Regions from separate parts of the Amycolatopsis sp. ATCC 39116 genome, predicted to be linked through region 3. Evidence: riboswitches for the same ligand, from Rfam matches in the RefSeq annotation. Region 3 holds a riboswitch; each other region holds the start of a gene.

Region 1 (9,209 bases), on a different contig from region 3:
GCCGGGCCGGGTCCGCCGCGAGCGCCTCCTCGGGCGGTTTCTCCCCGGCCAGCCAAGCCACGACGGCGTCGGCGGTCACCGGCGCCATGAGCAGACCGTTGCGGTGGTGACCGGTCGCGGCGAGGACGCCGTCGCCGAGGTCACCGATGAACGGGAGCGTGTCGGTGCTGGCCGCGCGCAGCCCGGCCGCGGTTTCGATCAGCTCGTACTCGTCGACGCTGGGGAAGATCCGCTCGGCGCCTTCGAGCAGCTCACGCACGCCGCGGGCGCTCACGGTGTCGTCGAAACCGGCCTCGTACTGCGTCGCGCCGAGGACCAGCTCGCCGCCTTCGCGCGGCACGAGGTACACCGGTCGCCCCTCGACGACGGCGCGCACCGTGCGCGTGGGCGGTGGCAGGCTCGTGCGCCGCGCGCGCAGGCGGAGGATCTCGCCCTTGAGCGGACGGACACCTCGCGCGAGCACCGGGTGCAGCCGGGCGCTGTGCGCGCCGGCGGCGACGACAACGACGTCGCACCGGACCTCGCAGTGGGCCGTGCGGACGCGGCCGGGCTCGACAGCCACCGCCTCGTCGCCGGTGAACTCGGCGCCGTGCTCGAGCGCGGCGGCTTCGAGGGCGCGGAGCAGCTTTCGGTTGTCGACCGCCAGGTCGCCGGGCACGAGCAGGCCGCCGCGCACCGCGCCGAGCCCGGGTTCGAGCGAGCGCAGCCTGCGGCCGGTGACCTGCTCGACCTCGCGGCCGACCGACCGCAGGTAGCCGGCGAGGATGTCCAGCTGGTCGGCGTCGGCCCGGTCCAGTGCCACGACGATCGTGCCGGCCCGGGACAGCCCCGGGTCGCCGCCGTCTGCCGCAAGCGCTTGCGCGAACGTGGGCCAGCGCCTGAGGGACTCCTCGCCGAGAGCGAGGGAGTCCTCCTCGCCGGGCCAGGCCTCGGTGACGGGGGCCAGCATGCCGCCGGCGACCCAGGACGCGCCGCGGCCGGGCGCGGGGTCGACGACGGTGACGCGGTGCCCGGCCGCCGCGGCGCGCCAGGCCACGGACAGGCCGATGACCCCGCCGCCGACGACGGCCACGTGCTGGTTGCTCATGAGAATCACGCTCCCTGCGCCGGCATGATCCGGATCAGGTTCCACGGTCGGAGCGCTGGCAGCTCCCTCTCAGCCCGTGGCTCGGGCTCCCGTGCGGACACCTCCACCCTAACGTGCGAGATAGGGTTCAGGCCATGCCAGGGCTCAGTGGTGACGAGATCAGGAAACGCCTCGACGCGGCGCGGCTCTACCTGTGCACCGGGGACCGGCCGGACCTGGCCGAGTTCGCCGACGCCGCACTGGCCGGCGGCGTGGACATCATCCAGTTGCGGGACAAGCGGGACGGGGCGCCGCTGGAGGCCCGTCAGGAGCTGGCCGCGCTGGAGATCCTGGCGGAGGCGTGCGCGCGGCACGGGGCGCTGCTGGCGGTGAACGACCGGGCGGACATCGCGGCGGCCGTCGACGCCGACGTGCTGCACCTGGGGCAGGACGACCTGCCGGTGCCGCTGGCGCGGCGGGTGATCGGCGACGAGCCGGTGATCGGCCGCTCGACGCACGACCGTCCACAGGCCGAGGCCGCGGCTGTGGAAGAAGGTGTGGACTACTTCTGCACCGGCCCCTGCTGGCCGACGCCGACAAAGCCCGGCCGCCCCGCGCCGGGCCTGGACTTGGTGCGCTCGACCGCGGCGCTCGGCACGGCGCGCCCGTGGTTCGCCATCGGAGGCATCGACGCCGAGCGGCTGCCGGAAGTGCTGGCGGCGGGCGCGACGCGGATCGTGGTGGTGCGGGCGATCACGGAGGCCGAGGATCCGGCTGCGGCCGCTCGTGCGCTGCGGGCGCAGCTGGACTGAGCCGGGCAGCTCGACGCTGGAACCCCGGGCTCCCGACCGCACGCGCTGGCGAACGGCCGCGCCCTCACCGCCACCCGCGCGCGGCTCTCTGGCCCAGACACGGGCGAGCCAGCGGCCGTCACGCGACCGGCTGCCCGAGGAGCTGGCGGCGGCCGCCTCACGGATCGTGGCTCGCGCCATCACCGCCACCCGCGCCGCGGACACATCTCGACTGGTCGCCCGAGGCGCCCACGGCAGGCACGATCACCGAGACCGAGGACCCGGCTGCAGCCACTCGCCCGCTGCGGGCACAGCTGGACTGACACGGGCCTTCGTCGGCCCTGGCTCGCCCGAGCGGCAGCCGAGTGTGGTTCCGCCGCGGTCAAGCCAGACCGGAGGCCCCAGACCGGCGGGAGGCTCTCAAGCCACCCGCAGGCGGTCGAGCCGCTCGTGCAGCATCGCGCGAGCCGACTCCGCCGCGCGGCGGCCGAGCAGGATCTGCACCGTGAGGCCATCCGCGAGGGCGATGAGCGTCTCCGCCTCCGCCGGGACATCCACGCCGGCCCGCACCTCGCCGGCGTCCTGCGCGGCCCGCAACAACACGGCGAGCAACTCCGCCAGCCCGGCGTAGTGGCCGCGCTGCACCTCCGCCAGCGCGGGGTCGACCGCCGACTGCGCGGTGAACGCCATCCACACCCGCGCCTCCACCGGGTCGTCGGCCGCGAGCATCGCCGTCAGCGTCTCCGCGAGCATCGTCACCGGTGACGCGGAACCGCCGATCCTGGCCTGCGCCCGCTCGCTGATCCGCCGGTTCACGTGCTCCTGCGCGAAGACCAGCATGTCCTCCTTGGTGCTGAAGCACCGCTGGACCGCGCCCATCGACACGCCCGCCTCACCGGCCACCTCGCGCAGGCTCACGCCCTCCAGCCCGCGGCGGCTGATCAACGCGCACACGGCGTCCGCGATCTGCCGCCGCCGGTCGTCGTGGTCGATCTTCCTGGGCATGTCGCCACTGTACCGATGCGAGCGCATCGGATCGTGCTACGGTTTCGATGCAGTCGCATCGGAAACGGAGGGGCCATGACCAACGCCCAGAAAGCCCGCTGGATCGTGGGCACGCTCCTGTTCGTCCAGGGCTTCGGCTCGGCCGTCACGGACGCCCTGTGGAACACCACGTTCGGCGTCGCCGGCCTGCTCCGGGCCGCCGGCTTGCCCGGCTGGTTCGACTACGTGGCCGGCACCGTCGGCGCGATCCTGCTGATCTGCGCACTCACCCGAACCAGCAGGGCGACCGGCCGTGCGTGAACTCGGCCGCCGGGCCTTCCTCGGCACGACCGCGCTCGCGGCCGCGGGCTGCACCCCACCGAAGGCAATCACGGCGGACCCGGTCTTCGTGCTCGTCCACGGCGCCAACGGCAACGCGGGCTCCTTCGCCCCGGTGGTCGCCGAACTGACCCTCGCCGGCCACCGAGCCCTGGCCGTCGACCTCCCCGGCCACGGTCCGCGGGGACACTTCCCGGTCAGCTACCAGACCCCGCAGGACCTGGCCGTCTTCGCGGCCGAACCGTCACCGCTCGCGGGGATCACCCTGGCCGACACCGTCGCGCACGTCACCGCCGTGGTCCGCCGGGCGGCGGCGCTTGGCCCGGTGGTCCTCGTCGGCCACAGCCTCGGCGGCGCGACGATCACCGGCGTCGCCAACCAGGTCCCCGGCCTCGTCGCCCGGCTGGTCTACCTGTCCGCCTTCTGCTGCGTCCGCCTGCGCAGCGTTCTCGACTGCTTCCTGGCCCCGGAAGCGGCCGGCTCGCTCCTGCCCGCCATTCCCGGCATCGGGGATCCGCAGGCCAGCGGCGTGGCGCGGACGAACTGGCGGTCGGCGGACCCCGCGTTCCTCGCGGCGGCGAAGGCCGCACTCGCCGCGGACTACGCGGACAGCACGTTCCGCGCCGCCCTGAACGCGATGGAGCCCGACGAATCGTGGGCCCTGACCACCGGTGACGCGCGCGGCGACCCGGCGACGTGGGGCCGGGTGCCGCGCACCTACCTGCGCTGCACGCGGGACCGGGCCATCCCCCTCGCGCTGCAGGACCGGATGATCCGGGAGGCCGACGAAGCGACCCCGCGCAACCGGTTCGACGTGCGCGACCTGGACGCGCCCCACCTCGGCCCCGAGGACCCGCGCGAACTGGCCGTCCTGCTCGCCGGCTGACACGAAACAGGCCCTTCGCGAAAACTCGCGAAGGGCCTGTGGCCGGTTTCGGATCAAGGACTGCTCGGTGCCGTGGTCGCCGTTTCGGACGCGGCGGACGGCGTTTCCTGGACGCTGGTGCTCGGCGTCGTCGTCACGGGGGACTCGGTCTCCTCGGCGCTGGACGACGTCGTCGGCGCGCTGCTCGTGCTCGCCGGCGCCCGCTCGTCCTCGCTCGTCGAGCTCTCGGTGACCGTCGTGACCTGCGTGGTCGTCGTCTCGGCGCCGCCGGAACCGCCGACCACCCGGCCCAGCGTCGTCCCGGTGCCGCCGGACACGGTGCTCCCGGTCGCCGCCTCGAAGCCGGTGATCGCCAGCATCCCGACCACGAACGCCACCACACTGGTCGCGACCGCGAGCGTCCACCGGCTCTTCCACCAGGGTTTCGCGGCGGCGGGCGGCGCCTCCTCCTCGACCGGCTGGTCCACCGGCTTCGGGATGAACACCGTCTTCTCGCCGCCCCCGGAACCGCCCTGCCCGGCCATCGGCATCCGGCGCGTCGCGCCGGACAGCGGTGGCGTGATCGGGTGCACGACCCTCGTCGGCATCTCGGTCAGCTGCGTGGCCGGTCTTCGCTGCGCGGCCCCGTTCTGCTGGTGCCTGATCAACGGGTGCGTCGACCGCGGCGCGACCGCGGGCGGCACGACCTTCGTCTGCTGCCGGGTCTCGGCCACGGCCAGCAGCTCGGCCGTCTTGCGCGCGGCCGCCCGCGTGCTGCGCAGCGAGCGCAGATAGATCTCGCCACCCACGGTCGTCACGATGCTCGCGACACCGGCGCCGATGACCGTGCCCGCCACCCCCAGCGTGGAGCCCAGGAAAGCAGCCGTCACCGCGGCCAGCGCCGACGCCACCACCTGCGCCGGAGACAGCCCGGACTTCTTCTCGGCGCTCTCTTCCTTCTCCTCGGTCATGATCGCGGTGTGTTCGCTCTCCCTCTCGTGTTAACCCCATCGTGTCCAACGTGTTTGTCGATTGAGATGCTCCCAGCGTTGCCGGAAGGTGACGCAGGCCACTCTCAACGTCCACAGTGGACACGACGGGCTTAACGATCCCTTGACAACGCAAGGGATCTTGGGGAGTTACGGGCGCCGCAGCGTGGTCACGAACTTGTACCGGTCACCGCGGTAGATGGACCGCACGAATTCGACCGGTTTGCCGTCCGCGGCGAACGAATGCCGCGACAGCAGGAGCATCGGGGTGCCGACGTCGGCGCCGAGCAGATCCGCCTCCTGCGGCCCGGCCAGCGCGGTCTCGATCGTCTCCTCGGCGCTGTCCATCTCCACGCCGTAGTGCTCGCGCAACACCGCGTACAGGGAACCGCCCGCCGACACGTGTTTGCGCAGGCCGCGGAACCGGCCGAGCGGCAGGTGCGTGGTCTCCAGCGCCATCGGCTCGCCGTCGGCCAGCCGGAGACGGCGCATCCGCAGCACCTTCGCGCCGTTGCGGATGCCGAGCAGCTTCGCCAGCTCGGGCTCGGCCGTCAGCTCCTCGACCTCCAGCAGCTTCGACGACGGCTCGCGACCCTTCGCCCGCATGTCCTCCGTGTAGGACGACAGCTGCAGCCGCTGCGCGAGCTTCGGCTCGGCGGCGAACGTGCCCTTGCCCTGCACCCGGTGCAGCCTGCCCTCGGCGGTGAGGTCCGCCAGGGCCTGCCGCACCGTGGTGCGGGAGACCGCGAACTCGGTGGCCAGCGAGCGTTCGGTGGGAATCGGCGAACCCGGCGGCATCGTCTCCAGCAGGTCGAGCAGATGCTGCTTCAACGCCCAGTACTTCGGTTCGCGCTGACCGCGCGTGGCTGACTCCAACATGACCGACTCCTCCTCGAACCGCGCCTCCGGCGCAGGATGAAACTACCCTTTCCGGATGGAACCGCGCCCGGGGTAGCATTGGTCTAGACCTCCGAAGGGATCCAGCATGAGCAACCCCGGACAGCACATGGCCGCGGAAATCGCCGAACAGCCCGCCGTTCTGGGCGGCCTGGTGGCCCGCCGCGGGGAGATCGCCGACGTCGCCGCCGCCATCTCCCGGCGCCCGCCGCGATTCGCCCTGCTGGCCGCGCGCGGCTCCAGCGACCACGCGGCGCTGTACGCGAAGTACCTCATCGAGGTCCTGCTCGGGCTGCCGGCCGGGCTCGTCTCGCCCTCCACGGTGACCCTCTACGGCGCGCGCCCCGACCTGCGGGACGTGCTGCTGGTGTCGGTCAGCCAGAGCGGCGGCTCGCCCGACCTGCTGGAGTTCACCCAGACCGCCCGCAAGCAGGGCGCGCTGACCGTCGCGGTCACCAACACCCCGGCCTCGCCGCTGGGCGGCGCCGCCGAACTGGCCGTCGACATCGGCGCCGGCACCGAGACAGCGGTGGCCGCCACCAAGACGTACTCCGCGACGCTGCTCGCGTTGTACCTGCTCATCGACGCCGTCCGGGGCGGCGACTCGTCCGCCGCGGCCGAGATCGAACCGCTGGCGCGGCAGGCGCTGGAGGTCGACGTGCAGCGCGCCGTGGACCGGTACCGCTTCGTCGACCGGATCATCACCACCGGTCGCGGCTACTCCTATGCGACCGCGCTGGAGTCCGCGCTCAAGCTCGCCGAGACCAGCTACCTCGCCGCCCGCGCGTACAGCGGCGCGGACCTGCTGCACGGGCCGGTCGCGGCCGTCGACGAGGAGACCGCGGTGCTGGCGATCACCGGCGCCGGGCGGGGCGGAGCCGCCCTGCGCGACGTGCTCACCGCGGTGGCCGGGCGCGGCGCCGACGTGCTGGCGCTCGGGTCGTCGGCGGGCGAGGTGCCCGCCGCGGTCCGCATCCCGGTACCGTCCGTGGCCGAGGAACTCGCGCCAGTGCTGGAGGTGCTGCCGGTGCAGCGGATCGCGCTCGGGCTGGCGCTGGCCCGCGGCTTCGACCCGGACCGCCCGCGCGGGCTGAACAAGGTGACCAGGACGCGATGAAGTTCGTCCTCGGGGTCGACGCGGGTGGCACGTCCACGCGTGCGCTGGCGGTCGCCGCGGACGGCACGGTGCTCGGTGCCGGGCGCGCGGGCGGCGCCAACCCGAACTCGCACCCGCCCGCGGAGGCGGTCGCCAACCTGGCGGCGGCGATCCGCGCGGCCACCGAAGTCCCCGGCCGGGCAAGCGCTTGCGTCGTCGGCATGGCCGGCACCGCGAAGCTGACCGACCCGGCGGTCGCGGCCCTGTTCGAGCGCACCTGGCGCGACCTGGGCCTGGACCGCGTGGTGGTGCTGACCGACGCGGAGGTCGCGTTCGCCGCCGCCACCGACGCGCCCGACGGGACCGTGCTGATCGCGGGCACCGGCTCGATCGCGGGCCGGATTCGCAAGCGCCGCATGGTCGCCACCGAGGGCGGCTACGGCTGGCTGCTGGGCGACGAGGGCTCCGGGTTCTGGCTGGGCCGGGAGGCCGTGCGCGCCACGCTGGCCGCGCTGGGCCGCGACGGCGACCTCGGCCCGCTGGCCACCGCGGTGCTGGCCGAGGCCGGGGTCGACGCGACCGACCGGAAGTACGCGTGGCGGCGGCTGATCACGGTCGCCAACGCCGAGCCGCCGGTCCGCCTCGCCCGGTTCGCGCCGCTGGTCGCGGTCGACGACCCGGCCGCGACCGACATCGTCGAGCGCGCCGCCGACCTGCTGGTCGCGACCGCGCTGGCGACCCGCGAGCCGGACGAGGACACCCCGGTGGTGCTGGTCGGCAGCGTCCTCGGCGACGGCACCAGGGTCGGCGAGCGGGTGCGGGCGAAGCTGGCCGGGCTCGAGGTCCGCACCAGTTCGGACGGTGTACTCGGTGCGGCCTGGCTGGCCGCGGTCGAGGCGTTCGGGGAGGCCGCGGCGCGCCGTCCGGGCTGACCGACCAAAGATCCGGGCGTTTTTCGTGCGCGGAGCACGAGTGCCGGGCCCGCCGCCCGTCGTACGGTGTGGGCGGCCCCCGGACCTCCCCCTCGCCGGGGGCTCTTACTCGCGCCCGGACTCCGGCACGACGCGCAGCCCCGGGTGCTCCTTCGGCAGCGTCCGGTACAGCACCCAGCCGCTCACCGCGATCGTCAGCGCCTGCAGCGGCCAGGTCATCACCGTGCGCGCGACGCCCAGCGCGACCAGCTCGCCCGCCCACCACAGCGGCAGGTAGACGACCACGCGCAGCACGTACTGCAACGACCACACCAGACTCGCCCGCGAGTAAGCGCGCAGCAGGTCGGGATCCTTGCGCCAGCGGGTCTTCTGGCCGAGCAGCAACCCGACCACGACCCCCAGGAGCGGCCACCGGACGACCACACTGGTCACCCACAGCAACGCACTGGCCACGTTGGACAGCACCTGGATCAGGAAGAAGTCCTGCGCGCGACCGGTGTGCAACGCGATCAACGCCGCCACGATCACCGCGGCGAGGCTGACCACGACGGCCCGCGCCTTGTCGCCGCGGGTCAGGCGCACCACGCCGACCACCACGGCGGTGGCGATCGCCGCGGCCGCGCCCCAGGCGATCGACGAACCCGCGGCCAGCCAGCCGATCACGAACGCCAGCGGCGGCAGGCTCGCGTCGATCGCACCCTTGCGACCACCCAGGATGCTGCCCAGCGACTCCCTCTGCGGCGTGGCTTGTCCGGTCACCCCTACAGCGTGCCCCAAAACTGTCGGTGCGGGCAGCTACCATCGAGATCTTCGCCACACGATCCGGGCGGACGGCGGTAATGGAGAAGCTCAGGAGGCCGAGAACGTAAGAGACTGTGACCTCGCGCTGAACCGACGGTGGCGTAGGTCGGGATTACAGGTGCATCCTGCTGAGTTGTTCGAGGGGCGATCAACACAGGTGCTGGCGAAAGGGGACGGCAGCGTGCGTGAGTACGACAGCTATGTCGCACTGGGTGACAGCTTCACCGAAGGTCTCAACGACTTCAACCCGGACGGGACCTTCCGAGGCTGGGCCGACCGGCTCGCCGAGATCCTGGCCGAAGGACAACCAGGCTTCCAGTACGCCAACCTGGCGCTGCGCGGGAAGATGCTCGCCGAAATCATCGAAGAGCAGGTACCCATCGCCCTCGAGCTCAAACCCGATCTGGTGACGCTGTGCGCCGGCGGCAACGACGTGATCGTGCCCGGCT
Region 2 (9,209 bases), on a different contig from region 3:
TCGGACAGCCTGGCGACCGGCGGGCTGACGCTGGAGGACGTCGGCGACATGACCGACGTCAAGCAGTCGCTGACGGAGGCGGTCCTGTGGCCGCTGCGGTACCCGGACTCGTTCGCGCGGCTGGGGATCGCGCCGCCGCGCGGGGTGCTGCTGTACGGGCCGCCCGGTGGCGGCAAGACGTTCCTGGTGCGGGCGCTGGCCGGCACCGGCGCGCTCAACGTGTTCGCGGTCAAGGGCGCCGAGCTGCTGGACAAGTGGGTCGGCGAGTCGGAGCGGGCGGTGCGGGAGCTGTTCCGCAAGGCCGCCGACGCCTCGCCGTCGCTGGTGTTCCTGGACGAGATCGACGCGCTCGCGCCGCGCCGCGGCCAGTCCGGTGACTCCGGGGTGTCCGACCGGGTGGTCGCCGCGCTGCTCACCGAGCTGGACGGGGTCGAGCCGATGCGGGACGTGGTCGTGCTCGGCGCGACCAACCGGCCCGAGCTGGTCGACCCGGCCCTGCTGCGGCCCGGGCGGCTGGAGCGGCTGGTGTACGTGCCGCCGCCGGACGCGCAGGCGCGGGCCGACATCCTCCGCGCCACCGCCCGCCACACCCCGCTGGCGTCCGATGTGGACCTGGACGAGGTGGCGGCGAGCCTGGACGGCTACTCGGCGGCGGACTGCGCGGCGCTGATCCGGGAGGCCGCGCTCACCGCGATGCGCGAGTCGCTGGAGGCCGCCGAGGTCACGGCGGCGCACTTGGAGACGGCGCGCAAGGCGGTGCGGCCCTCGCTGGACCCGGCGCAGCTGGCCGCGCTGGAGGCCTACGCGAAGAACCGGGCCTGACACGCGGAAAGGGCGGCCGGTAGCGCCGGCCGCCCTTTCCGGAAACCCGGGTTCAGGAACCCTTGACCTGCGAGCCCTTGTAGTCGTTGGTGACGATCACGATGACACCCGGGCTCGCGTCCTGGATGCCGTCGAACCGCGGCTCGACCTTCATGCCGAACGCGGTGGCCAGCGAGCGCGCCGCGGTCTCCTCGTCCGTGCCCGGCGTGTAGTACACCGTCGTCGTCGGGATGATGCCCTGCGGGTAGTTGCCGACCTCGACGACGTTCCAGCCGTTCGCGCGCAGCTCGTTGGCGGCGCGGGCGGCCAGGCCGTGGATCGTGCTGTTGTTGTAGACCCGCACCGGCACCCACTTGGCGGCGGTCTGGTCGGCGGCCGCTCCGCCGTCGCCCGCGCCAGGGGCGCCCGTCGTGCCGCCCGGCTGGGTCGCCGTGCCACCGGGCCCGCCCGGGGTCGCGGTGTCCGTCGGCTGGCCCGGCGGCGGCGTTTCGGAGGTCGGCGGGACCGGGCTCGGCGGTGTCGGCTCAGTGGGGGTCGCGCCCGTGGTCTCGGTGGGCGCTGTCGTCCCGTCCGTGGCCGTCGGGCTCGGCGCCGCGGTCTGGCCGTTGTCCCCGTCGCCGTTCAGCGCGGTGATGCCGCCGATCACGACCGCCACGAGAGCGACCCCGATCAGCACCACACCGGCCAGGCGCAGCGGGCGGGACAGGCCCTGCAGAAAGTTCATAGCGCTTCGATCCCCAGTCGCCGGGCGACCCGTTTGCGCTGCCGCGCGGAGCGCATCTTGCGCAGCCGCTTCACCAGCATCGGGTCGGCGCGCATCGCTTCCTCTTTGTCGAGGAGCTGGTTGAGCAGCTGGTAGTACCGGGTGGGCGAGAGGCCGAACTCTTCGCGGACGGCCTGTTCCTTGGCCCCCGCGTAGCGCCACCACTGGCGTTCGAACGCCAGCACCTTGAGCTCACGGGGCGTGAGCCCGCCCTCGTCGCCGGTGGGCTCGGGCGACGGCCGGTCGCCTCCGGCCATCGACTCCGCGGCGTCCATCTGACTCCTCAAGTCGCAAACCACACGGTTGTGATCCCGCGGGCGCCATTCAACCACGGGTCGAGGGTCCGGTTGTGGGATCACGGCCCGGCGCGTCACGGCTCGTCCGCTGGGTACGATCGCGGATTGTGACCATCCACCCGATCCGGATCGCCGGCGACCCGGTGCTGCACAACCCCACCCGCGAGGTGGAGAAGTTCGACGACGAGCTGCGCACCCTCACCGACGACATGTTCGAGACCATGTACGCCGCCGAAGGGGTGGGGCTGGCGGCCAACCAGATCGGCGTCGACCTGCGTGTCTTCGTCTACGACTGCCCCGACGACCAGGGTGTGCGGCACAAGGGCCTGGTGGTCAACCCGAAGCTGGAGACCTCCGAGATCCCGGAGACCATGCCCGACCCCGACGACGACTGGGAGGGCTGCCTGTCCGCGCCCGGCGAGTCGTACCCGACCGGGCGGGCGAGCTGGGCCAAGGTCACCGGCTTCGACCTCGACGGCAACCCGATCGAGGTCGAGGGCACCGGGTACTTCGCGCGCTGCCTGCAGCACGAGACCGACCACCTGGACGGCTACATCTACCTGGACCGCCTGGTCGGGCGCCACGCGCGCGACGCGAAGCGCATGCTCAAGCGCAACAAGTGGGGCGTGCCCGGTCTGTCCTGGCTGCCCGGCTCGGAGTGAGCTTTCGCCCTCGGTGAACGGGGCGGCTTCCGCGTGCCCGCGAGCGCACACTGGTTATTGATGTAATCGTGTAATCGCGGGGTGGTGGTGGCGGTGGATGACACCGATGCCCTCGACGCCTACTCACGCTCGGTGAGCACGGTGGCCGCCGAGGTGACGCCGCACGTGGCGAGCGTGCGGCTGTCCCGGGGCAGTGGTTCGGCGGTCGTGTTCGCCGACGACGGGCACCTGGTGACGAACGCGCACGTGGTCGGCGGCGGCACGCACGGCACGGCGACGTACTCGGACGGCACCGAGGCGCGGTTCACGGTGGTCGGCGCGGATCCGTTGTCGGACCTGGCCGTGCTGCGCGCGTCGGAAGCGCCGAGCGCGGCCCGGATGGGCGACGCGGACAAGCTGGTTGTCGGGCAGCTCGTGGTGGCGATCGGCAGCCCGCTCGGGCTCGCCGGTTCGGTGACCGCGGGCGTGGTCAGCGCGCTGGGCCGGTCGCTGCCGGTGCGCACCCGCAGCGCTGGGCGCGTGATCGAGAATGTGATCCAGACCGACGCGGCGCTGAACCCGGGCAACTCGGGCGGCGCACTGGCGGACTCGGCGGGCCGGGTGGTCGGCGTCAACACGGCGGTCGCCGGGTTCGGCCTCGGTCTGGCGGTGCCGATCAACGAGACCACCCGGCGGATCATCGACACGCTGCTGGTGGAGGGCCGGGTGCGGCGCGCGTACCTCGGGGTGGTCGGGGTGCCGGCGCCGTTGCCGGACGAGGTCGCCGAGCACACCGGGCAGCGCGCGGGGCTGCGGATCGTGGAGGTGGTGCGCGGCGGGCCGGCCGAACGGGCGGGGCTGCGGCCGGGCGACCTGGTGCTGACCGTGGGGCGCTCGCGGATCACGGACGCGCAGGACATCCAGCGGCAGCTGTTCGCCGAGGTGATCGGCACGAGGCTGGCCATCACGGTGCTGAGGAACGGCGCGATGGTCGACGTGTTCGCGACGCCGAGCGAGCTGGTGAGTTAGAAGGCCGCGGTCGCGAGCACGAGGTCGAACGGCGCGGGCAGGCGGATCTCCTCGCCGAAGGACACCTGCTCCGAGCGGCGGTAGTGCCCGTCGACGGGATCCGAGAACAGGGTGACCGACGGCTTCGGCTTGGCGTACCGGTCGATCAGGAGGTAGAGGGGCACCGGCGCCTGGGCGTAGGCCCAGAGCTTCTCGACGCAATCCGTGCGGGCGTTCCCTTGGGAGACGATCTCCACCACCAGTTCCGCGGCCTCCGCCGGAACGGGCACGTTGTCCGGGCGCGACAGCAGTTCGTGGTGCGGAACCACGACCAGGCCGGGCACGTAGAGCCGGCTCGCGCCCCGAATGGAGACGCCGAGCTTCTGCACGATGGCCCGGTCCTCCGGGACCGCCCGCACCAAGGCGCGATGGACCGACGCAGCGATCCTGCTGTGCCCGTTGTCGACGAGCGGCGTCAACGTCACCCCTGCCGCGGTGATCTCCGCCCGCCAGCCCTCCGGCACGTCGAGGTTCTGCCACTCGCGAAGCCGGGTCTCCCAGTCGCCCACGTGCCGCAGCCTAGAAGGGCGTTTCCCGTGGTCAACCGCGGTCCGGCACGTCAGTCCGCGGCCTTCAGGCGAGCTTCAGCAGCAGCTCGCTCAGCTCCACCGGCGTCGTGATCATGCAGTCGTGGCCCGTGGGCAGTTCCCAGACCTCCGCGGGCGTTCCGTTGGGCTGCACGGCGGGCACGGGGCGGCGCGAGAAGCCCTCCGGTTTCACCGTGCAGTGGATGTGCGTCCGCGGGATCGCCCGCGTCGCCGGGTTGTCCAGCCGCACCGGTTGCTGCAGGCAGCGCACCGGCTGGTCGGACAGCATCGTGCGCAGCCAGGCGATGTCATCAGGATCCGTGACGCCGAACAGGCCGGCCGGCGGCGGCAGCTCGGGCATCGGCGGGACGCGCCAGCCGCTTTCGGAGGCCAGCGCCAGGTCGATCAGCCCCTGGGTGACGGGCAGGACGTCCGCCGCGGATTCGCCGTCCTCCGGGACCATCGCGTCCAGGTACACCAGCCGCGCGATCCGGTCCGGCAACTCGTTCGCCACCGACGAGATCACCAGCCCGGCGTAGCTGTGCCCGACGAGCACGACGTCGGTGAGGTCCTCCGCGCGGATCAGCCCGGTCACGTCCGCGACATGCGTGTCGAGGCCGACCTCGGGCCCGGCCAGGTGCACCGTGTCGCCGTAGCCGGTCAGCGTCGGCGCGAGCACGCGGTGCCCGGCCGCCTCCAGCAACGGCGTCACCCGCGTCCAGCACTCCCCGGTGTGCCACGCGCCGTGCACCAGCAGGTAGGTCGTCATCGTTCACTCCGATCAGAAACGGGACACTGTCCCGGTTAACATACGGGACAGTGTCCCGCTTAGCTACCACCGGGTGGGAGAATGGACGGCGTGGACGACAGCGCACCCAAGCGGGCCGACGCGCGGCGCAACCAGAAAGCCCTGCTCGACGCGGCGGCCGCGGTCTTCGTCGCGTCCGGGGTGGAGGCGCCGATCCGCGACATCGCGGCCAAGGCGGGCGTCGGGACCGCCACGATCTACCGCCACTTCCCCACCAGGGCGGACCTGATCATCGCGGTCTACCGGCACCAGGTGGAAGCGCTCGCCGAGGCCGGTCCGGCGCTGCTCGCCGCGAGCGCGACGCCGTACGCCGCCCTGGCGGAGTGGCTCGACCGGTTCGTGGACTTCGTGATCACCAAGCAGGGCCTGCCCGCCGTGCTGCAGTCCGACGACCCCTGCTACGACCCGCTGCACTCGTACTTCCTGGAGCGGCTCGTCCCGGTCTGCACACAGCTGCTCGAAGCCGCGTCGGCCGAGATCCGCGACGGCCTCGACGCGTACGAGCTGATGCGCGGCATCGGCGGTCTCTGTGCGGGCGCGAGCAGCAAGCACCCCTACGACGCGCGCCGCCTGGTCGGCATGCTCGTCGCCGGGCTGCGCCGGCCGGACTGAAGAGCTCGGGCGCGGTGGAGAGCCGACACGGCCAGCCCGCCGAGCACGCCGGCCGCCCCCAGCAGCGGCAACGCGCCCAGCGCGGCACCGGCCGACAACGCGCGCCCGCCCAGCCACGCGCCCGCGCTGATGCCCAGGTTGAAGATCGACGTGTAGACCGCGACCGCCAGCGTCGGCGCTCCGGCGGCGGCCACCACCACCCGCGTCTGCAACCCGGGGACCAGCGCGAACGCCACCGCGCCCAGTGCGAACACGCCGACTACCGCCCCGGCTCGCACCGAAGCGATCGCCGCGAAGGGGACCATCGCCGCCGCCAGCACCGAGATGAGCGCCCGCAGCGAAGCCCACGGCCACCGGTCCGCGAGCCGCCCACCGGCCAGGTTCCCGCACAGCGCCCCGGCGCCGAACACCATGAGCAGCACGACCACCCCGCCGGGCGGGAAGATCCGGCCGAGGATCGGCGACAGGTAGGTGTAGGCCACGAAGAACCCGGTCTCCGTCACCAGCGTCACCGCCAGCAGCACCAGCACCGGCCGCGTCACCAGCGCCCGCAGCTCCGGTCCCAGCCGCGGCGGTTCCGCGGTCCGGGCGGCGGGCACCAGCAGCGCCACCGCCGCCATCGCGGCCAGCGCCACGGCCGCCAGCAACCAGAACGACGTCCGCCACCCGTACGCCTCACCCGCGAGGGTGCCCAGCGGCGCGCCGAGGACGGTCGCCAGGTTCAGCCCGGTCGACACGAACGCGATGGCCCACCCGCGCTTCGACGGGTGGACCATCGACGCGGCCAGCACGAGCGCGATCGCGAAGAACGTGCTGTGCGTCAGCGCGGTGACGACCCGCGCGGCCAGCAGCACGCCGAACCCGGTCGCGCTCGCCGCGAGCGCGTTGCCCGCCGCGAACACCGCGACCAGCCCGAGCAGCGCCGCCTTGCGCGGCACCCGCAGGGTCGCGGCGGTCACGAGCGGACCGCCGATGGTCACCGTCAGCGCGTACCCGGCCACGAGCAGGCCGGCCGAGGGCACCGGCACCCGCAGGTCGGCCGACAACGCGGGCAGCAGTCCGATCACGAGCGTCTCCGCCGTGACGACCACGAAGAGACAGGCGCCGAGCGCGATCAGCGCGGCCGTGGTTCGCATGATCGTCAACCTAGGGGCTGACACCGGTGTGAAACTCCAGCGCGGGTGAGCGGTCTCACCGTCGTGCTCTTGAGGTCTGCCGCGCGACGTGGCATGGTCGGACGGACAACCGAACACGCGGGAGCTCGCGCCTTGGCGGGCTGAGAGGGCGGCTGGTGTCCGTTGGGACCCGGCGCCGCCGACCGCTGAACCTGACCGGGTAATGCCGGCGTAGGGAGTATTTCTAGTGACGACGCTGGAAAACGGCAAGAACGTCGCGCCGACCGTGACCACCGGGCCGATCACCGGATCCCGGAAGGTCTACCACCACACCGAAAACGGGCTGAAGGTCCCGGCCCGCCGCATCGAGCTGACCAACGGCGACCACTTCGACGTCTACGACACCTCCGGCCCGTACACCGACCCCGACGTCACGATCGACGTCCACAGTGGACTGGCGCCGCTGCGTGCCGACTGGATCGCGAACCGGGAGCACAACACGCAGCTGGGCTTCGCCAAGGCCGGCGTGATCACCCGCGAGATGGAGTTCATCGCCGCGCGCGAGCGGGTCACGCCCGAGTTCGTGCGCGACGAGGTCGCCGCGGGCCGGGCGGTCATCCCGGTCAACCGCAACCACCCGGAGAGCGAGCCCGCGATCATCGGGAAGAACTTCCTGGTGAAGGTCAACGCGAACATGGGCAACTCGGCCGTGTGGTCGTCGGTCGAGGAGGAGGTCGACAAGATGGTGTGGGCGACCCGCTGGGGCGCCGACACGATCATGGACCTGTCCACCGGCAAGCGCATCCACGAAACGCGCGAGTGGATCATGCGCAACTCCCCGGTGCCGGTCGGCACGGTGCCGATCTACCAGGCCCTGGAGAAGGTGGACGGCGATCCGGCCAAGCTGTCCTGGGAGGTCTACCGGGACACCGTGATCGAGCAGTGCGAGCAGGGCGTGGACTACATGACCGTGCACGCCGGCGTGCTGCTGCGCTACATCCCGCTGACCGCGAACCGGGTGACCGGCATCGTCTCCCGCGGCGGTTCGATCATGGCCGCGTGGTGCCTGGCGCACCACAAGGAGTCGTTCCTGTACACGCACTTCGAGGAGCTGTGCGAGATCCTGCGCGCCTACGACGTGACGTTCTCGCTCGGCGACGGCCTGCGCCCCGGCTCGATCGCGGACGCCAACGACCGCGCCCAGTTCGCGGAGCTGGAGACGCTCGGCGAACTCACGCACATCGCGCGCGCCCACGACGTCCAGGTGATGATCGAAGGCCCCGGCCACGTGCCGATGCACAAGATCAAGGAGAACGTGGAGCTGGAGGAACGGCTCTGCGGCGAGGCCCCGTTCTACACGCTCGGTCCACTCACGACGGACATCGCGCCTGCCTACGACCACATCACCTCCGCCATCGGCGCGGCGCAGATCGGCTGGTACGGCACGGCGATGCTGTGCTACGTGACGCCGAAGGAGCACCTGGGCCTGCCCAACCGGGACGACGTGAAGGCGGGCGTGATCGCGTACAAGATCGCCGCGCACGCCGCTGACCTCGCCAAGGGCCACCAGTACGCCCAGGACTGGGACGACGAGCTGTCCAAGGCCCGCTTCGAGTTCCGCTGGACCGACCAGTTCAACCTCTCGCTCGACCCGGACACCGCGCGCTCGTTCCACGACGAGACACTGCCCGCCGAGCCCGCCAAGACGGCGCACTTCTGCTCGATGTGCGGGCCGAAGTTCTGCTCCATGCGGATCACCCAGGACGTCCGCAAGTACGCCGAGGAGCACGGGCTGTCCACTGTGGATGCGATCGAGGCCGGGATGCAGGAGAAGTCGGCCGAGTTCGCCGAGAACGGCAAGCAGGTCTACCTCCCGGTGGTCCAGCCGTAATGAGCGTCACCCCGAAGACCGCGCTGACCATCGCCGGGAGCGATTCCGGCGGTGGGGCGGGGATCCAGGCCGACCTGCGGGCGTTCTTCGCCTGCGGGGTGCACGGGATGACCGCGATCACCGCGGTCACCGTGCAGAACTCCGTCGGTGTGCAGGGCTTCACCGAGATCCCGCCGGACGTCGTGTCGGCGCAGATCAAGGCCGTTGCCGGGGACATGGGCGTGGACGCGGCCAAGACCGGCATGCTGGCGACGGCGGAGATCATCACCGCCGTCGCCAAGACGCTCGACGAGGTCCACATCGGACGCAACGCGGACGTGCCGTTCGTGGTGGACCCGGTGGCGGCGTCGATGCACGGGGACGCGCTGCTGCGTGAGGAGGCGCTGGAAGCCATCCGCACGGAGCTGTTCCCGCGCGCCACGCTGGTGACCCCGAACCTGGACGAGGTCCGGCTGCTCACCGGCGTCGAGGTCACCGACAGGGCCAGCCAGCGCGACGCGGCACGGGCGCTGCTGGCCCTCGGTCCGATGTGGGTACTGGTCAAGGGCGGGCACCTCTACGACGACCCGGAGTGCGTCGACCTGCTGTCCGACGGCGTGCAGTTCATCGAGCTGTCCGCGCGGCGGATCGACACGCCGCACACGCACGGCGGCGGCGACACGCTGG
Region 3 (9,209 bases):
TGGGTTCGATCCTGCCAGCAGGTCAGGCGCCTGACTGGCGGAATTCCGACATGGCCGTGAACGGGCGGCCGGGCCGGGTGGTGGGCCCGCCCCGTAGACTTCGGGCCGTGAGTCTGACCCTCGGTATCGTCGGCCTGCCCAACGTCGGCAAGTCGACCCTGTTCAACGCGCTGACCCGCAACGACGTGCTCGCCGCGAACTACCCGTTCGCCACGATCGAGCCGAACGTCGGCGTCGTGCCGCTGCCCGACGAGCGTCTGGACAAGCTCGCCGAGATGTTCAGCTCCGCCCGCACCGTGCCGGCCACGGTGTCCTTTGTGGACATCGCAGGCATCGTCAAGGGCGCGTCCGAGGGTGCCGGCCTCGGCAACAAGTTCCTCGCGAACATCCGTGAGGCCAACGCGATCTGCCAGGTCATCCGCGTGTTCGACGACCCGGACGTGGTGCACGTCGACGGCCGGGTGGACCCGTCGTCGGACATCGAGACGATCAACACCGAGCTGATCCTCGCCGACCTGCAGACGCTGGAGAAGGCGCTGCCGCGGCTGGAGAAGGAAGCCCGGACGAAGAAGGAGAACCGGCCCGCGCTGGAAGCCGCGCAGAAGGCGAAGGACATCCTCGACAGCGGACGGACATTGTTCTCCGCGCAGAAGGAGGTCGACACCGCGCTGCTGCGTGAGCTGAGCCTGCTCACCCTGAAGCCGTTCCTGTACGTCTTCAACGCCGACGAGGGTGTGCTGACCGACCAGGCGAAGCGCGAGGAGCTGACGAAGCTGGTCGCCCCCGCCGACGCCGTGTTCCTGGACGCGAAGGTCGAGGCCGAGCTGCTCGAACTCGACGACGAGGAGTCGGTGCGCGAGCTGCTGGAGTCGGTCGGCCAGACCGAGCCCGGCCTGCACGCGCTGGCCCGCGCCGGGTTCCACACGCTCGGGCTGCAGACCTACCTCACGGCGGGCCCGAAGGAGTCCCGCGCGTGGACGATCCCGCAGGGCGCCACCGCGCCCCAGGCCGCGGGTGTCATCCACACGGACTTCGAGCGGGGCTTCATCAAGGCGGAGGTCGTGTCCTACGACGACCTCGTCGAAGCCGGCTCGATGGCCGCCGCGCGCTCCGCCGGCAAGGTCCGGATGGAAGGCAAGGACTACATCATGGCCGACGGCGACGTGGTGGAGTTCAGGTTCAACGTCTGACCCGGCCTACCGCGCTGATCGCTCCGGCGGGGGCGACACCCGGTGGTCGGGGGTCGGCGTGTCTCGCAGGAGGGCCGGCATCCGGGCGTCGGCGAGTTTGAACAGTGCCGCGAACGCCAGGGCGAGCACCACGACGAGCCCCGCGTTGCGGATGGCTGCTCCGAGGCCCAGTTCCGTCACGTCCAGGAACGGGCACGGGTACCAGTCGGTGAAGGCGCCCTGCGTGAAGATGTAGACGAGCCACGCCAAGGGCCACACGAAGGCGCCCGCGACCGTCGACCACGAGATCCGCGGGCGCGGCCCGAACAGCAGCCACGCCGCGACCGTCGCCCACGGGGAGATGTAGTGGAAGCCGACGGTCGCGGCCAGGGCGGCTCCGGTGAGGTGCACCTGGGGCGCCAGCACGATCGCGAACACCAGCCCGGTGATGAGGATCCCCAGTAGCGCGTCCAGCCGCACCACACGTCAGACCGGGCCGTCGAATGTGGGGCGCCACACGAGCACCAGAGCGGCGGCGAGCACGAGCAGGTTGCTCTCGATGGTGAAGGAGCTGAAGAGCCGCCACAGGCGGACCCCGAGGCTGAGCGCCTCCCCGGTCTGGCCGGAATTCGCGTCGGCACCGCCGGTGAAGATCAGCGCCAGCTGGACGGCGAGCGAGGCGATCACGACGAGCGCGATGAGCCCGTGCCACCAGCGGGACACGGTCCGGGACGTTCGAGCCGCGGGAATCAGGTGACCGAAAGTAGCTCCTGGGTCCACGGAGCGCGTGCTCATGGCGCCGGGCCGCGGTCTCCGGGCGCGGCGGGGTGGGGTGGGGCGGCGCGAGGGCCGTGGGGCTGGTGGGCGGTGCGCGGGCTGGCGGGCCGGTGAGCCGTTGGGGGTGTCAGGGGCTGGTGGGCGGTGCGCGGGCCGGCGGGCCGGTGAGCCGTGGGCGATGTGTCGGCTGGCGGGCTGGTGGGCTGTGGGGGTTCCAGGGGTTGGTGGATGGTGCGCCAGCTGACGGGCCAGTGGGCCGTGGGGGTGTCAGGGGCTGGTGGATGGTGTGCCGGCTGACGGGCCGGCGGGCTGTCGGGGTGTCAGGGGCTGGTGGATGGTGTGCCGGCTGGCGGGCCGGTGGGCCGTGGGGTTCCAGGGGCTGGTGGGCGGTGTGCCGGCTGGCGGGCTGGAGGGCTCTGGGGGTGTTAGGGGTCGATGGGCGGTGCGCCGGCTGGTGGGCGGTGCGCGTGCCGCAGGGCGGGTGGACCATGAGCGGTGGGGCGTGCTGAGGTGGCAGGGCGCCTGCTCAAGGCCCAGCGGAGCCCGACGCCGGCGGCTGGGCGCCACCGAAAGAACAAGAGAACGCCCAGGCCGGGGAAGCCTGGGCGTTCTCTCGTGAACTGCGGGCGTCGAGCCCGTAACCGCCGATCAGCAGGTCACGTTCACCGATCCGCTCGACTCGAACGACACGTGCACGTGGTCGTAGTGGTTGGCCGTGGCGTCGCCGCGGTCTTCCATCGTCGACCAGCCGCTGCCGTCGTTGTAGCGCTGCCTCCAGATCACGTACTTGACGTTGAACTCGGACTGGTTGGCCAGCAGGTAGTCGGCGATGGCGTTGCCCGTGGACGTGTCCACCATGAAGTCCAGCGCGAGGCCACTGGGGTGGTCGCTCGTGCCGGAGCGGCCCGCTCGGCCGCCGATGTCGTCCACGCCGAACTTCGCGGCGATGTGGTTGCCCACCTTCGCCACGTGCGGCAATGTGCCCTCGAGCACCGACGAGCAGGCGTTCGCCGCCTTGGTCGTCGTCTTCGGGGTCGTCTTCGTGGACTTCGGCGTCGACTTCGAAGTGGTCGACGGCGGGGGCGCCACCGGCGGCGTCGTCGTCACCGGCGGGGGCGCCACCGGCGGCGTCGTCGTCACCGGCGGGGGAGGCGGTGGCGGCGTCGTCGTGCTGCTCGACGTGCTCGTCGGGGCCGAGGTCGTCGGCAGCGGCTTCATCTGCGCCGCCATGCTGGCCGTGTCCTGCCTGCTGAAGTTGCCGGTCAGCCAGACCGCGAAGCCCAGCACGAACGCCGCGGCCAGGCCGATCGCCAGGGGGACTCTCAGCGATTTCGCTTTGGATCTATGTCGACCCACCATTCGGAAGATCACCATTTTCGGGGAGGGGACTTTTCGGCCGTTCGGGGGATGGCCGCCCGTGACATTACGAATAGGACACGGAAAAGTCACCAACGAGTGGTCATGGACACAGATCAACTACGCGTGAAAAAGGCCCGCCGGGGTACCGGCGGGCCTTTGACCTGCTGGAACTCAGCCCAGCGCGGCGAGCACGAGAACGGCGAGCAGGGTGATCACGGTGGCCAGAGCGGTGACCCAGGCGCGCTGGGCCGGCGACAGGGCGGGCGTGGTGTTCATGGCGGCGAACCTCGGGGTGAGCAGGGACTTCCGCGCGTGACAGCGCCCACGACACCCCTGTCGTTACAGACCGGCGGCCGACGTGACCGAAATCACTCCTGTGGTCCCCGATGTCGCGCCGTGTACCAGAACACGGCCCCCGCCGCGGCGATCATCAACCCGAACGCCAGCGTCCCGACCACCACCGCGCGCGTCTCGCCCGGCGGTTCGACGGCGGTGGACGTGACCGCCGAAGCGGTCCCGGCGAGCACTCCCAGCAACAAGGCGACGGCGGCCCCCACGGCGGCCAGTCGCGTGACAACCTTCCTCATGGTGCGTTCCCTCCACCAGGGGCAACGCACGGGACCGGCCGCGAAGTTGCCGGTCCGGCCTAGATCACAGCGCGTCGATCGTGCCGTCGATCTGTTCGGCGAGCGACACGTCCTTCGCGGTGATCCCGCCCGCCGAATGGGTGCTGCACCGGAACGTCACGGTGCGCCACCGGATGTCCATGTCCGGGTGGTGGTTCACGCCCTCGGCGATCTCGGCGACGCGGTTGACCACCGCGATGGCCTGCGGAAAGTCGGCGAGTTCGGCCGTGCGCTCCAGCGCGTCGCCCGCGCGCTGCCAGTACGGCAGCTTGTTGAGGGCCTCGGAGATCTCGGTTTCGCTCAGTAGTTCCGCCATGTGCTCCATGGTGGTACGGCGGCGGGTACGCTGCACGGTTGCCACGGGAGTCCGGGTCCACCGGGCTGAGAGGCGGGTTCGCCCCGCGACCGTTCGCACCTGATCCGGATCATGCCGGCGCAGGGAGGGCCCCGACCTTTCTCGCCGGAACGAGCGAGGAGTGGTCATGAGATTCCGCACGGGCGTCCTGGTCGGCCTTGTCGCCGCCCTGACCGCGGGCTGCACGCTGGCCGGCAACGACGCGGAGGACGGCCCGGCCACGGTCACGCTCGTCACCCACGACTCGTTCGCCGCGCCGCAGCAGGTGCTCGACGCCTTCCGGCAGCAGACCGGCATCATGATCAACGTCGTGAAGAAGGGCGACGCGGGCGCGCTCACCAACACCCTGGTGCTCACGAAGGCCAACCCGATCGGCGACGCGGCGTTCGGCGTCGATTCGACCTTCGCCTCGCGCGCGCTCACCGAAGGCGTCTTCGCGCCCTACACCAGCCCCGAGGCCGATCGCGGCCCGCAGCGCTACGCCGTGGACTCCGAGCACCGCCTGTCCGCCGTCGACGTGGGCGACGTCTGCGTCAACATCGACACCACCTGGTTCGCCGAGCGCGGCATCCCGGAGCCCGCGACCTACGACGACCTGGTCAAGCCCGAGTACAAGGACCTGCTGGTCGTGGAGAACCCGGCCACCAGCTCGCCCGGACTGGCGTTCCTGCTCGGCACCATCGCCCGCTACGGCGAGCAGAACTGGCAGGCCTACTGGACCCAGCTGAAGGACAACGGCATGCGTGCCGTCGCCGGCTGGGAGGAGGCCTACGGCCAGGACTTCTCCGGCTCCTCCGGCAAGGGGCCGCGGCCGATCGTGGTGTCCTACGCGTCCTCGCCCGCCGCGGAGATCGGCGAGGACGGCAAGCCGCGCACGAAGGCGCTGCTGGACACCTGCTTCCGCCAGGTCGAGTACGCCGGTGTGCTGGCCGGCTCGCCCAACGCGGCCAACGCGCAGAAGGTGATCGACTTCCTGCTGTCCCAGCAGTTCCAGGCCACAGTGGCGGAGAACATGTACGTCTACCCGGCGCGGGAGGGCGTGGCGTTGCCCACGGCGTGGACGACGGCCGCCCCGCTGCCGCCGAACCCGGCGAGCCTGCCCGCCGAGACGGTGCAGGCCGGGCGCGAGCGGTGGATCGAGCAGTGGCGCTCCTTGCTCGGCCAGTGAGCCGTGCCGGGCTCGGGCTGGCGGCACTGGCCGTGCTGCCGCTCGGGTTCCTGGTCGTCTTCTTCGCCTGGCCGGTCGGCGCGATCCTGCGGCTGGGCTTCGTCGACGGCGAGGTGCTCGCCGCGCTCGCCGAGGGCGAGACGTGGCGGCTGGCCTGGTTCACGGTCGCGCAGGCCGCCGGTTCGACCCTGATCGCCGTGGTCGCCGGCCTGCCGGTCGCGTTCCTGCTGGCGCGCGTGCGGCTGCCCGGGGTGGCGGTCGTCCGGACGCTGGTGCTCGTCCCGTTCGTCCTGCCCACCGTGGTGGTGGGCCTGGCGTTCCGGGCGCTGTGGCCCGACGGCGGCTGGCTGTCCATCGTGCTGGCCAACGCGTTCTTCAACGTCGCCGTCGTCGGCCGCACGGTCGCCGGGCTGTGGGCGTTGCTGGACTCGCGGGCCGAGGACGCCGCCCGCGCGCTGGGCGCGTCCCGCTGGCGCGCGTTCCGCTCGGTGACGCTGCCCGCGCTGATGCCGGCGATCACGTCCGCGGCCGCCGTCGTGTTCCTGTTCTGCGCCACCAGTTTCGGCGTGGTGCTGATCCTCGGCGGCGCGCGGTACCGCACGCTGGAGACCGAGATCTACCTGCGCACCGAGAACCTGCTCGACCTGACCGGCGCGGCGGCGCTGTCGCTGGTGCAGATCGCCGCCGTGCTGGGCGCGCTGCTGCTCGGCGCGGCCGCTCGCCGCCGCCGGGAGAGCGCATTGCGGCTGCGGTCGCGCCGGGAGACCGCGCGCCGCCCGGTCGGCGGGGAGTGGGCCGTGGTCGGCGCGGCGGTGGTCGTGCTCGGCCTGCTGCTGACCCCGATCGTCGCGTTGCTGGTGCGCTCGGTGTCCACCGCGGACGGCTGGAGCCTGGCCGGTTACCGGGCGCTGTCCAGCACCGGCAACGACGGCACGCTCCAGGTGTCCGGCTGGGACGCGGCGCTGAACTCGCTGCGCACCGCGACCGACGCGACGGTGCTGGCGATGGTCATAGGGGTGTCGGCGTCGGTGCTGCTGGTCGCGTTGCGCCGGTCGCCGGGACGGCTCGCGCGCGGCGTCGGCGAGTCGATGGACGCCGCGCTGATGCTGCCGCTCGGCGTGTCCGCGGTGACCGTCGGGTTCGGCTACCTCATCACGCTCGACGCGCTGCCCGGCGACCTGCGCCGGTCGCCGCTGCTGGTGCCGCTCGCGCAGGCGCTGGTGGTGATCCCGCTGGTGATCCGCACGGTGCTGCCCGTGGTGCGGTCGATCGACGACCGCCTGCGCCAGGCCGCGGCCACCCTCGGCGCGAGCCCGGCGCGGGTGTGGCGCGAGATCGACGTGCCGCTGGCGTTCCGCGCCGTCGTCGCCGCTGCCGGGTTCGGCTACGTCGTCGCGCTCGGCGAGTTCGGCGCGACGAGCTTCCTGGCGCGCCCGCAGACGCCGACCCTGCCGGTCGCGATCGCGGCGCTGATCGCGCGGCCGGGCCAGCTCAACAACCAGATGGCGTACGCGGCGTGCGCGCTGCTCATGCTGGTCACCGCGGCCGCGGTGATCGTGATCGACCGGCTCGCGTCCGGCCGGGTGGGGGAGTTCTAGCCATGGCGTTGACCGTGTCCGGCCTGACCGTGCGGTACGGCCCGTTCACCGCCGTCTCCGGCGTGGACCTGGAGATCGCCGACGGCGAGGTGCTCGCGCTGCTCGGCCCGTCCGGCTCCGGGAAGTCGACGCTGCTGCGCGCGATCACCGGCCTGGAGCCGATCACCGCGGGCAGCGTGCGCTGGGACGGCGCCGACCTGGCCCGCGTGCCGGTGCACAAGCGCGGGTTCGGGCTGGTGTTCCAGGACGGCCAGCTGTTCCCGCACCGGGACGTGGCCGGGAACATCGCGTTCGGCCCGCGGATGCACGGGATGCCGCCGGCCGCGCGCGCGGAACGCGTGAGCCGGCTGCTCGACCTCGTCGGCCTGGCCGGCTACCAGAAGCGGCGGGTGACCGAGCTGTCCGGCGGTGAGGCGCAACGGGTGGCGCTGGCCCGCGCGCTCGCGCCGGAGCCCCGCCTGCTGCTTCTCGACGAGCCGCTGTCCGGTTTGGACGCCGGGTTGCGTGAGCAGCTGGCCGTCGACCTGGCCGAGATGCTGCGCAGCGCGAAGATCACCGCGCTGCTCGTCACGCACGACCAGGAGGAGGCGTTCACCCTCGCCGACCGCGTGGCCGTGCTGCAGGCCGGGAAGATCCGGCAGGCCGGGGCGGTGCGCGAGGTGTGGCGGCGGCCCGCGGACGAGGACGTCGCGCGCTTCCTCGGCGTCACCACGGTCGTCGACGGCGAGGCGGCGGACGGGATCGTGCGCTGCCCGTTCGGCGAGGTCGCCATCCCGGACGCTGCGGACGGGCCGGTCCGGCTCGGCCTGCGCCCCACCGGGCTGCGACTCGCGACCGCCGGGATCACCGGCGAGGTGCTGAGCAAGGTGCACCGCCGCGACAACGTCCGCTTGTCCGTGCGCACGAGCGCAGGCACGGTGGACGCGGTCGCGGCGGTGTCCGCCGACGTCAACCCGGGCGACGAGATCAGCATCGCCCCCGACCCGGACGGCGTCGCCCTGATCGGCTAACCGTCCTTCGTGGACAGCCGCGCGTAGGCCAGGGACAGGCCGATCACGACGTAGCACGCGGCGCGGATCGCGCCCTCGCCGAGCTGGTCGGCCGGGATCGGATCGCGCAGGATGTCCGCGATCGCGGTCCAGGACTGCGGCAGCAGGAACGGGTGCAGCCAGTCCACCGCCGACAGCAGGAGCAGCACCGTCGACACCACGACGCCGGCCAGCATCGACACCACGACGACCATCGGGTGCTCGGTGCACGCCGAGATCGCCAGCGCGATCGCCCCGACCGCCCACAGCTGCAGCGTCACCCACACCGCCGCCAGCGCGACCCGGCCCAAGGCGTCCACAAAGGACAGCGTGTTGCCGGACAGCGTGAACAGCGATCCGGTCCCGTTGATCACCAGCCCGGTCACCATCGCGACCACGGCCATCAGCAGCGCCGCGGCCAGCGTGAAGGACGCGACCCCGAGCGCCTTCATCAGCAGCAGCCTGCCGCGGCTCACCGGCGCGAGCAGCAGCCCGCGCAGCGTGCCCACGGCCGATTCGCCGGCCAGCGCGTCGCCCGCCGACATCGCCGTGACCAGCGGCAGCATCAGGTTCAGCGTCAGCCCGAGCGTGGCCAGCGGCAGGACCAGCGCGTTCCCGGCTGCGGACGCCAGCAGCGCGTTGTCGCCCTCACCACCGCTGGGCCCGCCGCCGCTGTCGCCCGCGATCGTCAGCCCGATCCCGACGATCACCGGGATCAGCGCGAGCAGGCCCAGCACGATCAGCGTGCGCGGGCGGCGGAAGATCCACCGCAGCTCGGCGCGGTAGAGCCGGTGGAACGGCACACTCCACCGTTCCACCGGCGCCGCGTCCAGTGTCGCCGTCATGACGCCCCCTCGTCCACATCCGGCAGGCCCCCGGTTTCGGAATCCCGTTGCGTCAGCCGCGCGAACAGGTCCTCCAGCCCGGTGCGGGCCCGCTTCGCCTCGTGCACGGACACCCCGGCCCGCACCAGCGTCTCGATCACCTGCGGCGCGGTCGCCGCGCTCAGGTCCGCCCGCACGCCCTCCGGCGTGAGCCGGCCGGGGATGCGGTTGTCGCGCAGGGCGGTGAGCGCCTTGTCACCGTCCGGAGTGGACACGACCAGCGACGGCGTGCCGGACTCCAGCAG

The links. Region 3 has a riboswitch for thiamine pyrophosphate ahead of AMY39116_RS0335300 (thiamine ABC transporter substrate binding subunit). Riboswitches for the same ligand answer to the same signal wherever they lie in the genome.
Region 1: another riboswitch for thiamine pyrophosphate. It lies ahead of thiO (glycine oxidase ThiO); the one in region 3 lies ahead of AMY39116_RS0335300 (thiamine ABC transporter substrate binding subunit).
Region 2: another riboswitch for thiamine pyrophosphate. It lies ahead of thiC (phosphomethylpyrimidine synthase ThiC); the one in region 3 lies ahead of AMY39116_RS0335300 (thiamine ABC transporter substrate binding subunit).

Annotation. Positions count from the first base shown of each region.
Region 1 covers NZ_AFWY03000004.1:176,485-185,693, forward strand. The annotation lists gene thiO (glycine oxidase ThiO) at 1-1,087, opposite strand, end outside; TPP riboswitch at 1,082-1,190, opposite strand; gene thiE (thiamine phosphate synthase) at 1,222-1,878, shown strand; gene AMY39116_RS0307015 (TetR/AcrR family transcriptional regulator) at 2,278-2,862, opposite strand; gene AMY39116_RS42340 (hypothetical protein) at 2,938-3,162, shown strand; gene AMY39116_RS0307025 (alpha/beta hydrolase) at 3,155-4,066, shown strand; gene AMY39116_RS0307030 (hypothetical protein) at 4,120-5,016, opposite strand; gene AMY39116_RS0307035 (GntR family transcriptional regulator) at 5,185-5,913, opposite strand; gene AMY39116_RS0307040 (SIS domain-containing protein) at 6,041-7,048, shown strand; gene AMY39116_RS0307045 (N-acetylglucosamine kinase) at 7,045-7,959, shown strand; gene AMY39116_RS0307050 (DUF3159 domain-containing protein) at 8,065-8,718, opposite strand; gene AMY39116_RS0307055 (SGNH/GDSL hydrolase family protein) at 8,942-9,209, shown strand, end outside.
Region 2 covers NZ_AFWY03000004.1:164,512-173,720, forward strand. The annotation lists gene AMY39116_RS0306930 (AAA family ATPase) at 1-822, shown strand, start outside; gene AMY39116_RS0306935 (LytR C-terminal domain-containing protein) at 875-1,546, opposite strand; gene AMY39116_RS0306940 (DUF3263 domain-containing protein) at 1,543-1,860, opposite strand; gene AMY39116_RS0306945 (peptide deformylase) at 1,989-2,543, shown strand; gene AMY39116_RS0306950 (S1C family serine protease) at 2,637-3,551, shown strand; gene AMY39116_RS0306955 (Uma2 family endonuclease) at 3,548-4,099, opposite strand; gene AMY39116_RS0306960 (alpha/beta fold hydrolase) at 4,164-4,886, opposite strand; gene AMY39116_RS0306965 (TetR/AcrR family transcriptional regulator) at 4,968-5,537, shown strand; gene AMY39116_RS0306970 (MFS transporter) at 5,480-6,673, opposite strand; TPP riboswitch at 6,781-6,907, shown strand; gene thiC (phosphomethylpyrimidine synthase ThiC) at 6,900-8,543, shown strand; gene thiD (bifunctional hydroxymethylpyrimidine kinase/phosphomethylpyrimidine kinase) at 8,543-9,209, shown strand, end outside.
Region 3 covers NZ_AFWY03000056.1:33,827-43,035, reverse strand. The annotation lists gene AMY39116_RS0335335 (AlkA N-terminal domain-containing protein) at 1-1, opposite strand, end outside; gene ychF (redox-regulated ATPase YchF) at 108-1,190, shown strand; gene AMY39116_RS47215 (Pr6Pr family membrane protein) at 1,197-1,652, opposite strand; gene AMY39116_RS47210 (hypothetical protein) at 1,656-1,892, opposite strand; gene AMY39116_RS48200 (hypothetical protein) at 2,595-2,915, opposite strand; gene AMY39116_RS48195 (hypothetical protein) at 2,899-3,432, shown strand; gene AMY39116_RS0335310 (hypothetical protein) at 3,674-3,892, opposite strand; gene AMY39116_RS0335305 (4a-hydroxytetrahydrobiopterin dehydratase) at 3,957-4,247, opposite strand; TPP riboswitch at 4,281-4,391, shown strand; gene AMY39116_RS0335300 (thiamine ABC transporter substrate binding subunit) at 4,414-5,454, shown strand; gene AMY39116_RS0335295 (iron ABC transporter permease) at 5,451-7,052, shown strand; gene AMY39116_RS0335290 (ABC transporter ATP-binding protein) at 7,055-8,062, shown strand; gene AMY39116_RS0335285 (ABC transporter permease subunit) at 8,059-8,925, opposite strand; gene AMY39116_RS0335280 (ABC transporter ATP-binding protein) at 8,922-9,209, opposite strand, start outside.